DNA from 3 places in the Streptococcus equinus genome. Region 1 is predicted to be linked to each of the others. Evidence: predicted binding sites of a transcription regulator. Region 1 holds the regulator's gene; each other region holds the start of a gene.
What was found. The regulator NrdR, encoded in region 1, represses ribonucleotide reductase genes. The targets are predictions, from matches to a motif close to ACACNATATATNGTGT.
Positions count from the first base shown of each region.

Region 2: a site for NrdR is predicted at 3,154-3,169, ahead of nrdH (glutaredoxin-like protein NrdH). Genes of this name have one in related genera too.
Region 3: a site for NrdR is predicted at 2,732-2,747, ahead of ACN0NP_RS07185 (deoxynucleoside kinase). Genes of this name have one in related genera too.

Region 1 is NZ_CP185763.1:584,320-588,604, reverse strand. Features, by position in the region: gene ACN0NP_RS02860 (YceD family protein) at 1-268, shown strand, start outside; gene ACN0NP_RS02855 (response regulator transcription factor) at 508-1,200, shown strand; gene ACN0NP_RS02850 (ATP-binding protein) at 1,305-2,687, shown strand; gene nrdR (transcriptional regulator NrdR) at 2,846-3,340, shown strand; gene ACN0NP_RS02840 (helicase loader) at 3,327-4,285, shown strand, end outside.
Region 2 is NZ_CP185763.1:1,587,142-1,591,426, forward strand. Features, by position in the region: gene nrdF (class 1b ribonucleoside-diphosphate reductase subunit beta) at 1-351, opposite strand, end outside; gene nrdE (class 1b ribonucleoside-diphosphate reductase subunit alpha) at 578-2,737, opposite strand; gene nrdH (glutaredoxin-like protein NrdH) at 2,798-3,025, opposite strand; gene acnA (aconitate hydratase AcnA) at 3,309-4,285, shown strand, end outside.
Region 3 is NZ_CP185763.1:1,438,039-1,442,323, reverse strand. Features, by position in the region: gene ACN0NP_RS07210 (shikimate kinase) at 1-224, opposite strand, end outside; gene ACN0NP_RS07205 (GNAT family N-acetyltransferase) at 224-802, opposite strand; gene ACN0NP_RS07200 (helix-hairpin-helix domain-containing protein) at 1,052-1,369, opposite strand; gene ACN0NP_RS07195 (DUF1912 family protein) at 1,372-1,626, opposite strand; gene ACN0NP_RS07190 (nucleoside phosphorylase) at 1,841-2,608, shown strand; gene ACN0NP_RS07185 (deoxynucleoside kinase) at 2,983-3,621, shown strand; gene pnuC (nicotinamide riboside transporter PnuC) at 3,628-4,285, shown strand, end outside.

The DNA.
Region 1 (4,285 bases):
GGACCTTCATGCTAAAGAAGACTTAGTCAAAGAAAATCTTGCTTTAGTATTAGAAAATGATTTTATCGATTTGGAAGAAAGTGCGGTTGACAACATTCTTTTGACAATTCCAATGCAAGTATTAAGTGATGAAGAACGTCAATCAGAAGACATGCCTTCAGGGCAAAATTGGTCTGTCATGACAGAAGATCAGTACGAAGCATTGCAAAATGAAAAGAAAAAAGAAAACAACCCATTTTCAGCTTTAAATGGCCTATTTGAAGATTAATATAATTTACATTAAATAGATAAAATTTTCTTGAATTATCGCCTACACTTTGATATACTTTTAGGGCACTATAGTATACTTGGCTGAAGAGTCATTTCTGAGAAAGAGATTAAAAAGGGATAGAGTGATGGATGGATTTTTCTCATGATTGGAATGAAAATTAAAGCGATAATTAGGGTTGTGTACTAGGCAAATAATTAGATTTTATAATCTTTACATTAAATAAAAGGTTGGTGACAATGAGTAAAAAGATTTTAATTATTGAGGATGAAAAAAATCTTGCACGCTTCGTGTCTTTGGAGTTACAACACGAAGGGTATTCAGTAGTTGTTGAGACAAATGGACGTTTAGGTTTACAAACGGCTTTAGATGATGATTTTGATTTGATCCTGTTGGACTTGATGTTGCCTGATATGGATGGATTCGAAATTACACGTCGTCTTCGTTTGGAAAAAGAAACTTCAATTATCATGATGACAGCTCGTGATTCAATCATGGATATCGTTGCTGGTCTTGATCGTGGCGCAGATGATTACATCGTAAAACCATTTGCTATTGAAGAACTATTAGCGCGTGTGCGTGCAGTGTTCCGTCGTCAAGAAGCTAATTCAAAACATGATAAAGAAGGTCAAGCTAAAGAGGGGTTGCTTGGTCTTCGGCTCAATCCACAAAATCGTTCTGCAGTTCGTGGAGACGATGAAATTTCATTAACAAAACGCGAATATGATTTGTTAAGTGTTCTTCTTTCAAACGTTAACCGAGTGATGACACGTGAAGAATTACTTGCAAGTGTTTGGCGTTATGATACTGATATCGAAACAAACGTAGTGGATGTTTACATCCGTTATCTTCGTGGAAAAATTGATATTCCTGGTAAAGAATCATATATCCAAACTGTTCGTGGAATGGGTTATATTATTCGAGAAAAATAATGATAAAGTGCTTTAAAAAGTCATTATCTAAAAAAATTTCAGTAAAAACTTTTCTGTGGGTTTTGTTGATTTTATCAGCTTTTAACTTAGTTATTTATTTTGGTGTGACACGAATTTTTCTTTCAAAAGATCGTTATAACACCGAGCAATCCACAGAAGTTGTTCGTGAATTTTTATCTAAAGAAACTTCTCTTTCGCAAGAGAAGTTATTAGATTTGTTGAATCAATATGGTGCTTCAGGCTCGCTTATCGAAAATGACGATAAGAAGTATATTCTTGATAGGCAAGGCGGCATTGATGAATTGATTTTTGATAATCAAGAAGTTTCTGTCTTTAATAAAGATAAACAATTAGTTTTGACAACCGATAAAGTACTATCGACAATGAAAATTGGAAAAGTTGGTGAAACGGTGATGTACCGTTCGCCAGCTTTTACTGGTTTTTACCAGAGTGAAAAAATTTATTCTAAAGATAGTCGAAAAGTTATTGGTTACGTAACCGTCTACCAAAGTATTGCTTCGTATTTTATGGCGCGTCATACTTTTGTAGTGATTGCTTTGCTATGTGAACTTGTCGAAGCTTGTGTGATTTTTTATTTAGTTCTTGCGGTATCGCATAGGACGTTGAGGCCACTTCGTGACTTTCAAACATTTGTTGATAAACTCGCTGAAAGTCCAAGTGAATTAGATTTACGTTCGGATATTCAATCTGGTGATGAAATTGAAGATTTGTCACAAACTTTTGATAGCGTTTTAGAGCAAATTGAGGGATTTGCTAAGCGGCAAACACGCTTTGTTAGTGATGTTAGCCATGAATTGCGCACACCGATTGCTGTCATCAAGGGGCATTTAGGCTTGTTGCAGCGCTGGGGAAAAGATGACCCAGAAGTTTTATGCGAGAGTCTTGATGCCGCTTATCATGAGGCGGATCGCATGTCAATTATGGTAAATGACATGCTAGATATGATTCGTGTTCAAGGAAGTTTTGATCTTCATAAGGGAGAGGTTACAGATTTAAAACAATCCATTGACCTTGTTTTAGGAAATTTCCGCATTCTGTATCCTGATTTCCGTTTTTCACTCGTTTCAACGGTTGAAGATTGTATTTATGCAGAGATTTACAAGCATCATTTTGAACAGGCTATTTTAATCTTGATTGATAATGGCGTAAAATATTCTTCAGGTAGTAGAAATATTCATGTGACTTTGGATGTTTTAGGAGATAATGCGATTGTAAAAGTTCGTGATGAAGGTGAGGGAATTTCACAAGATGACCTTAATCATATCTTTGAACGATTCTATCGCACTGATAAGTCACGTAACCGTGTTTCGACACAAGGTGGGCTTGGGATTGGTTTAGCCATTCTTAAGCAAATTGTGGATGCTTATGAACTCAAAGTTAGCGTCAGCAGTGTTGTTGATGAGGGAACTGAGTTTACTTTAATCATTCCACTTGTTACGACAGAAAAAATTAAAAAGACAGACTGAGCTTTCTCGGTCTGTTCGTTTTTCTAATGAAGTATGAGAAATATTTTGTTAGAAAAGGGATGACAACAGCTAGCCAGCTTAGGCTGGTATGACTTTCATAATGATTGATATTATGGTAAAATAAAGTATTAGAATAATTGGTAGAATGGGGTGTTTGCATGCGTTGTCCAAAATGTAATTATAATAAATCGAGCGTTATTGATAGCCGTCAAGCTGAAGACGGAAATACTATCAGACGACGTCGAGAATGCGAAAATTGTCATGCGCGATTCACAACCTTTGAACGCGTTGAAGAACTACCCTTGTTAGTGATAAAAAAAGATGGAACGCGTGAACAATTTTCTCGAGAAAAAATTCTAAATGGTATTTTTCAAAGTGCGCAAAAACGTCCAGTATCAAGTGATGATATTGAACAAGTTGTGGCACGTATTGAGCAAAAAATTCGTAGTGAATACGAAAGTGAAGTTCCAAGTACTGTGATTGGTAATCTTGTTATGGATGAGTTAGCTGAACTTGACGAAATTACTTATGTTCGTTTTGCTTCAGTCTATAAATCATTTAAAGACGTTGATGAAATCGAAGAACTTCTTCAGCAGATTACTAGTCGTGTTCGCAGCAAGAAGAAAAGAAGTAAGCTAAATGAGACCGATTGATGAATTTTCTTATGTAAAAAATAATAAGATTTTGCTGGATTCTGATAGTCTGACTCAGCTTTATCATCCAGTGATTGGTAATCATGCGGTTTTGTTGTATGATTATCTTTTAGCTTTCTTCGATGATGGGGTTAAACGTCACAAGTTTAGTGAAATTCTTAACCACTTACAGCTTAACATGCAAGAAGTTGAAGAAGCTTTTGCTATTTTGACAGCCGTCGATTTGTTGGTTTTATATCAAACACGTGATGCTTATGTTTTGAAACTTCAACCTGCCTTGACTCGCGAAATTTTTCTGGCAAATCCGATTTATCGTCGTTTGCTAGAGCAAAAAATTGGTGAGGTTGCGGTTGCTGAACTAGATATTGTTTTGCCTGATGGGGCGCGTGACTTGTCTAAAAAATTCTCTGATATTTTTTCAGTGGATGAAAATCCAAGTGTGCCTAAGCAGGTTTCAAAAAATCATTTTGATTTAGACAGCTTTGAGCGTTTGATGCTACGTGATGGCTTACGCTTTAAAGACGAGAAAAATGACGTTGTGATGATTTATAGCTTAGCTGATAAATACACAATGAATTGGTTTGATACTTACAACTTAGCCAAAAGTACAGCGATTAATGGGGTAATTTCACCTAAACGTATGACTGTACAGCTTGAGCAGAAAAAAACTGGCTCTAATCAAACCAACGAACAATTTGATGCCAAAGAACAGGTCATCATTCGTGAAGCTAAGAAAACTTCTGCTAGAGAGTTTCTTGAAAAAATCAAAGCACCAAAACGTGCGGTGGTTACTGAAAGCGAACGAAAATTGCTGGAAGAATTGGCTAACATGAATTTCTTAGATGAAGTTATTAATGTGATGGTGCTATACACGTTAAATAAGACGCAATCAGCTAACATCAATAAGCCTTACATCATGAAAGTGGCAAATGATTTTGCATATCA
Region 2 (4,285 bases), 930 kb from region 1:
TTCTGATTTGGTGTTAAGCGTTGAAAAAATTGAAGAATAAGATTTGGCGTGGACAGATTCCATGAATTGAATATTGTTAAGAACAGCTTCCTCATGCGGTGTACGGACGTCAGCGCGAATAGCTTCAACGCCGGATTCTGATTGCATGGTATCAAGCAGCGTCAAACCGCCGAAGACTTTGCCAACCAGGTCTTTTTCCTGGTCAGAGAGTTTGCGCCAGTCATCGAGGTCGTTCGACAGTGGAATACGAGTATCAAGCCAAAATTGTTCAGTCAACTTTTCCCAAGTTGACTTATCGATGACATCCTCAATCTCGTTCCAATTGATGGCTTTATAATATATTTGTGACATCTATTTTCTCCTAATGGATTTGAGTAAAGTTAATAAATGAATAACATAGTGTTTAACGTCTTGTTATTAGGTCCTTTAGGACCAAAGTAAGTTTGCAAGAGTTACGACACGTAATCAATCGGCTCGATACTAGTCGATTGATGAAGTTAGTAAGTGAACTAGGCAAGCCGCCCTAGCGGTTGCCGTCTCGTTATTAGGTCCTTTAGGACCAATAACAAGTGTTCAGTTAGATTACACAGCTTTCGCATTGGTTTGAGCCGACTTCGTCCCCGTCATCTGTAAAGGTACGAATGTAGTAGATTGATTTAATACCTTTGTTAAAAGCATAGTGACGAAGGATTGATAAATCTCGTGTGGTTTGCTTGCTTTGCGTTTTCCATTCGTAGAGCCCTTCTGGAATATCGCTGCGTAAAAACAATGTGAGTGACAAACCTTGGTCAACGTGTTCAGTTGCTGCTGCGTAGACGTCGATGACTTTTCGCATATCCATGTCATAGGCAGAAGTGTAATACGGGATAGTCTCAGTTGAAAGCCCTGCCGCTGGGTAGTAAATTTTTCCGATTTTCTTTTCTTGACGCTCTTCGATACGTTGCGTAATTGGGTGCAGCGAAGCAGACACATCATTGATGTAAGAAATTGACCCGTTTGGAGCAACAGCTAATCGGTTTTGATGATAAAGCCCATCTCTCATGACAGCATCACGAAGCACAAGCCAGTCTTTTCCGCTTGGAATGAAATGCTTAGCAAATAATTCTTTGATTCGGTCTGATTTTGGAACATAATCACCCGTAATATATTTATCAAAATATGAGCCATCAGCGTAGCTTGATTTTTCAAATCCAACAAAAGTTTGTTTGCGTTCACGAGCGATATTATTTGACTCCACCAAAGTCCAGTAATTCAATAACATGAAATAAATATTGGTAAATTCAATGGATTCAGGACCGCCGTACTGAATATGATTTTGGGCTAAGAAGGTGTGAAGTCCCATAGCACCAAGTCCAAAAGTGTGAGCTTGCTCATTACCGTGCTTGATTGTTGGAACGGATTCGATAGAAGATGTATCAGACACGAATGTCAAGGCACGTGTCATAGCCTTGATAGAGCGACCAAAATCAGGTGAAGTCATCATGTTAACAACGTTTGTTGAACCAAGATTACATGAGATATCTGTTCCCATTTTGGTGAATTCCTGAGCATCGTTAATTACGCTAGGTGTCTGTACTTGTAATACTTCTGAACAAAGGTTTGACATGATGATTTTGCCATCGATAGGATTTGTACGATTTGCAGTGTCGATATTTACCACATAAGGATAACCAGATTCTTGTTGTAATTTTGAAATCTCAGTTTCCAAATCACGCGCTTTAATCTTCGTTTTAACGATATTTGGATTGGCTACCATGTTGTCGTATTCAGCTGTGATGTCGACATAGCTGTAAGGAACACCGTACTCACGTTCAACACTAAACGGGCTAAAGAGATACATGTCTTCGTTGTTACGAGTCAATTCGTAAAATTTATCGGGAACGGTAATACCAAGTGAGAGTGTTTTGACGCGGACTTTCTCATCGGCGTTTTCTTTTTTTGTTGATAAGAAAGCTAGGATATCTGGGTGAAAGACATCAAGATAAACGGCACCGGCTCCCTGACGTTGTCCAAGTTGATTTGAATATGAAAAGCTGTCTTCAAATAACTTCATAACTGGAACAACACCTGATGCTGCGCCTTCGTATCCTTTGATTGGAGCGCCAGCTTCGCGAAGATTTGACAAATTAATGCCGACCCCTCCACCAATACGAGACAATTGTAGTGCTGAGTTGATTGAACGACCGATTGAATTCATATCATCTGTCATGGAAATCAAGAAACATGACACAAATTCGCCACGTCGACTGCGACCAGCATTTAAAAACGAAGGAGTAGCAGGCTGATATCGCTGATTAATCATTTCAGTAGCTAAATCTTTTGCCAAGTCTTCATTGCCGTCAGCAAAATAAAGGGCATTAAATAATATTCGGTCCTCGATGCTTTCAAGATACTGGCTCCCGTCGTTAGTCTTTAAGGCGTATTGCTGGTAAAACTTGTAGGCTGCCATGAAAGATTTGAAACGAAAACGGTGAGCGTGTAGGTCTCTTGATAAGCTTTCGATAAATTTAGGGGAGTAGCTACGAATGAAAGCTTCTTCGAGGTAATCATGTTCAATCAGATAGTTGATTTTATCGGTGATGGAATCAAAGGTCATCGTATTTGGAATAACATTTTCTAAAAAGAAAGCCTGAAGCGCTTCTTTGTCTTTATTTAGAGGGATTTGACCATTGATTGGACGGTTAATTTCGTTATTTAGGCGAAAGTATGAAACGTCGCCGAGATTATTGAGGCTCATAAAGTTAGTTACCACTTTATTATCGATGTGGTAATTCCTTTCTAATTTTGAATTTTTTATCTAGATAATCTCTTTTAGTTTGCTTGGTTGAAAACCTGAAAAAGAAATGTCGCCAGCCTTAATAACTGGAGCAGAAGTAAAGCCGAGGCTTTTAACGTAGTCGACCATATCAGGCTGCTCATCGATATTAATTTCTTGGTAATTGGCACCTTCTTTGTCTAAAAGTTTTTTGGTCATTTTACATTGCATGCAATTATTTTTTGAAAAAAGTGTAATTTTATTAGTCATGAGGATTTCCTCCATAATTCGTTATATTTTTTTAAATCAATGTTTAATTAGAATATCCAAAAAATACTAAAAAGGCAAATGATATAGCTTACAAAACCACAACATCTTGTACCAAAGTACTTAAAACTGCACAAAATATAGTGTTTGCGTACTTTTCGCTAGCTCAATTAGCGACGTCACATGACATGTTATATAATCTGACACAGAACTGTAAATTAATGTTGACATAATTTTCTGAATTTTGTATAATTAAAACACTAAAATTATATTCGGGGGTCCGTACATGACAGAATTTTTATCAAAATTTTCTTTCAAAGAGAATGACTATTCTTATTTCAATCTTGAAGAAGTCGTTTCTCATTATGGAGGAAATATCAAAAGAATCCCTTATACAATTCGTATATTACTTGAAAGTTTACTCAGAAAGTATGATGGCGTAGATGTTACAAAAAGTAACATTGAAAATTTAGCAACTTATAATCCTAAAAAAATCCATGGCGAAGTACCATTCAAACCAAGTCGTGTTATTTTGCAAGACTTTACTGGTGTGCCAGTTGTCGTTGATTTGGCATCAATGCGTGATGCGATTGTTGCAAACGGTGGAGATGCTGAATTGATTAACCCTGAAATTCCGGTTGATTTGGTAATCGACCATAGTGTTCAAGTTGATTTCTTTGGCTGTGACACAGCTCTAGAAGACAACATTAACATGGAGTTTAAACGTAATAATGAGCGCTACGAATTCTTGAAATGGGCTGAAAAATCATTTGATAATTATCGTGCGGTCCCACCAGCAACAGGAATTATTCACCAAGTTAATATCGAGTATCTCAGTGATGTGGTCATTGAAAAAGACGGTGTTCTTTATCCTGATTCAATGTTTGGTACAGATAGTCACACAACAATGATTAATGGTATTGGTGTTCTTGGTTGGGGCGTTGGAGGAATCGAAGCAGAAGCTGCTATGCTTGGTGAGGCTTCGTTCTTCCCAATTCCAGAAGTTATTGGTGTTCGTTTGACTGGTAAATTACCTAAGATTGCGACGGCAACTGACTTGGCACTTAAAGTGACACAGGTGCTTCGTCAAGAAAAAGTTGTCGGCAAATTCGTTGAGTACTTTGGTGATGGTCTTTCAAACCTTAGTCTTGCTGAACGTGCAACTATTGCTAATATGGCACCTGAGTACGGGGCAACATGCGGATATTTCCCAATCGATGACGAAACGCTTAATTACATGCGCTTGACTAATCGTGATGAAGA
Region 3 (4,285 bases), 850 kb from region 1:
ACAACAGTAAAAATAAGAGGTTTATTGCTCTGAGCAAAAGCTTCAAAAAAATTCATTCTAATTTTCTGAATAAGTTCAGTTGAGATAGGTCCGTATTCCATAAAACGTCTAACAAAATCAATGCTATCGTGATTATGAAACAAAGTCATATCAGTCATCTTTTCAATTTCTTGACCAATCGTCATCTTACCTGAAGCTTGTGCACCAATAATAACAAGATTCATCATCTCCCCTCCCATTCACTTTTTAACAATCCATAACGTAATAAATCACAACGTTTTCCTTGTGCATCTTTACGGTCACGGATTTTTGATTCAAGAGTAAACCCAAGTTTTTCAGCTACACGCTGGCTAGCTTTGTTGTAACTATAACACTCAATTTCGATTTTATGGAGGCCTACTAGATTAAAACCAACTTCTAAAAGCGCATGCGCAGCTTCTGACATAATACCTTGTCCCCAATAATCTGGATGAAGAAGATAACCCATTTCAAAAACATCATCAGCATGACGGTGATTGAAATCAACCGAACCAATAACTTTATTAGAGCCTTTGAAACAGATACCATATCCAGCTGGAATGTTCTGGTCAATCCAACGCTTAGGCATAATGTTCTCTAAGTAATTTTCCTCTTCTGCTACACTCTTAGCAGGCGGAAATCCAGCTGGCCAAGTCGCTTCTGGCAAGCTCGCATAAGCAAAAATATCCTTAGCGTCTGAAACCAAACGCTGGCGCAAGTAAAGACGTTCTGTCTCTACATCCGGAAGTTTATTGTCTTTAATTTGACCTAAAATCTTAATCATGGCAATTCCTCCATCTTGGCACAAAAAATCGCCCCTGTCTTTCGACAGGGACGAACTTGTATAAATCCGCGGTACCACCCACATTCGAGTGACTAGCACTCGCGACTTTGATATTTAGTTACAACACTCAGCAACTAGTCCTGACATTTGTGCGGATTTCTCAGCGCCACCGCTTTCTGTAACAAATGGTCTTCAAGACACCTCTGAATGTTTTTATTTTAACAGATTTGGTCAGCTAACGCAAATGGTTTAGGCTTTGAAAGCTACGCCATTTTCTTTAAGTTTATTAACAGTTGCTGGGCCAATTCCTTTAAAGGCCAAAACTTCTTTTTCAGTGAATTTTTGGAAATCTGATACTGATTTGATTCCTTCGTTGTAAAGTGTTTCAACAAGTTTTGGTCGGATGCCTTCTACGGCAGAAATCGCTGAAAATTCTTCCAAACTAAGAGTTGCTTTTGAAACAACGTTAGCAGCAGCTTTAACAGTTGAAGTGGCAGCTGTTTTGATGATACCTGCGCGTTTTAATTTCAATAAATACTCTTTTTTACGATTCTTTTTCTTTGCCATTTTTAGTAATTTCTCTCCCCTAAAAGATTATCTGGTAATTCGTGGAAACCTTTACCGGCTTTATAATTAGCAAATTTGCCTTGGATATAACGGTAAGCATCTAACTTACTTTCATAACGAATATAAGCATCAGCTGCGCGTTCATCTTTATCTTCTTCCACAATTTTACGACTGGCTTCCATAGCCATTTCATTAACTGTAATTTGTGAATCTACCCAAGCTTCAAATTCTTTTAAAAATTCTTGTTCGTAAGTCATAAATACCTCTCGTCTGATTTCCTAGGTCATATTATAACACAAACCTTGGCAAAAAGAGAAGTTTGTAAAGGATTTGTAACATGATTTCCGAGAATAATTGACGTTTGCAATAATTTTTTTCTGAAAATATGATAAATTACCTTGTCTTTTTCTACTATATAATGTAGAATATTAAAAATATTTCGACATTACCATTTAAGAAAGAGGTGCTGACATGATTTTATCTCAGTTTGACCCAACTAAAACTGCCATCATCAACCCAAAAGATGTTGTCGCAAATCTACCTGATTTTCCAAAAACAGTCGTCACTTGTTTTGCAAGAGCTACTTTTGCAAGAATTTTAGCTGACGTCCCTCATCGTCAAATTGCCAAAACTAGCGTGGCAAATCTCGAGATTCCGATTTATGAATTAGAGTTTAAGGGACAAAAAATTGGATTTTTCAACTCTTATGTAGGTGCTAGTGGCTGTGTTGCTATCTTAGAAGACATCATTGCCATGGGCGCTGAAAATCTGCTTATTTTTGGAACTTGTGGCGTCCTTGATAGCAATATCAAAGAAACTTCAATCATCATTCCAAGCGCTGCTATTCGTGACGAAGGAACTAGCTACCACTACGCTCCTGCTGGTCAGGAAATATCACTAAATGTCAGACATCGTAACCTTTTTAAAGAATTTCTCGAACAGAAAAATATCTCATACACCGAAGGAAAAGTCTGGACAACAGACGGCATTTATCGTGAAACGCAGCAAAAAATGGCTAAGCGAAAAGCTCAAGGTGCAATCGCTGTCGATATGGAATGCTCCGCTATTGCTGCGCTAGCAGATTTCCGAAACATTAATCATTTTCAATTTTTCTACTCAGCAGACAATCTAGATACCGAAAGTTGGGACCCTCGCACACTAGCAAATGATGCTGACCTTGAAACCAAAGACCGCATTGCAAATATTGCCTTAAATTTTGCTACCGAATTATTTGAATGATAATTTTTTCACTCAGCTATTGCGGCTGAGTTTTTTTGAAAATTTTTTATCATTGCTCAAGCCCTGATATTAAGGTATCTTTGACTTTTTCGACAAAAAAAGTTAATTTTTATCTCTTGTCAAACACAAAATATAGTGCTACTATTTTATCCGGGCACAAGATATTGTGCCTAACTATTTTTTAATATGACAAGTCGAGGCCTCAGCTTTGTCACATATAGATATTATTTTGAAAAGATAGAAACGACACTACTATTTTCAAATAAAACATCTGTTTACTTGCCTATTTCTAGACAGATAGCTCTGCTATCACAACTATACATTTACACATTTCACAAATTTTTTAATTAGCATATTGGAGGTGCATTACCATCGTGATTATTCTAGCAGGAATGATAGGAGTCGGAAAAACTACCTACACTTCTCTTTTAGCCAAAGAACTTGGCACAACAGCTTTCTTTGAACCTGTTGACAATAACCCAATCTTAGATAAATATTATGAAGACCCTGAAAAATACGGGTTTGCATTGCAAATTTACTTCTTAAACAAACGCTTCAAATCAATTAAAGAAGCTTATGAAGCTGACAACAATGTCTTAGACCGCTCAATCTATGAAGATGCTCTATTTACTTATATCAACACTCTTCAAGGAAGCATCAGCGATCAAGAATACAATATCTATTTGGAATTGCTAGACAACATGATGGAGGAAATTGACGGACTTCCTAAAAAAGCTCCTGATTTGCTAATCTACCTTGAAGGTAGTTTCGACCACATCATGAATAACATCAAAAAACGTGGACGTGATTTTGAGCAACCAAATAACGAAAATGGACTCACAGATTATTACAAACTCCTTCACAAACACTACACAAAATGGTATGAAGATTACCAATACAGTCCTAAAATGAAAATTAACACAGACAGCTTTGACGTTACAAAAGCTGAGGACTGGGATAAAGTGTACCAAATGATCCGTCAAGAAATGAAATCAATTGGAATTGGAGATTAACATTTTTTGAAAAAACAACTTTCACTCAAAGAATCATTTAACAACGCTTGGAATCGTTTTGACTTAAAAGAAAAGATTTTCGTAGTCTTTGCCTTCTTAGTCTCTCTCGGATTTACCCTATACGGGATGATTCCGACACTCTTTTCAGGGGACCTTAACATCTTACATGTCCTCTCAATTATCATGTCTATCTTTGGTTTTATTGGGACATGGACACTAGCGATTCAATGGCAGCACACCTTTAAAGCAAATGGTGTTCAAAATGTTGCTGGTATCTTAGTCGCTGGTATTCAAGGGGTTTACGGTGAAATGTTCAAAAGTTGCTACTACCTTGCAACCGAATTTATCGGACATTATAACTGGAAAAAACGCCGCAATGACGATGGTGAATTAGTCGTTGATAAAAAATTCAGTCTAAAAGACGTGCTTATCGCTGTCTTCTTCTGGACATTTGGCTTAGGATTTATTTCTTATTGGATGGGTGGACAAAAAATCATCCTAGATGCTATCACAAATGGACTTTCCTTTACTGCCCAACAACGTCAGGTAAAAGGACACCTCGATGGCTACTACATTTGGTTAGTTGTTGATTTGCTTAGCTTTGTCCTTTACCTATCTATCGGTAACCCAATCGTTGCTTTTAGTTACCTAGGCATGGTAGCAC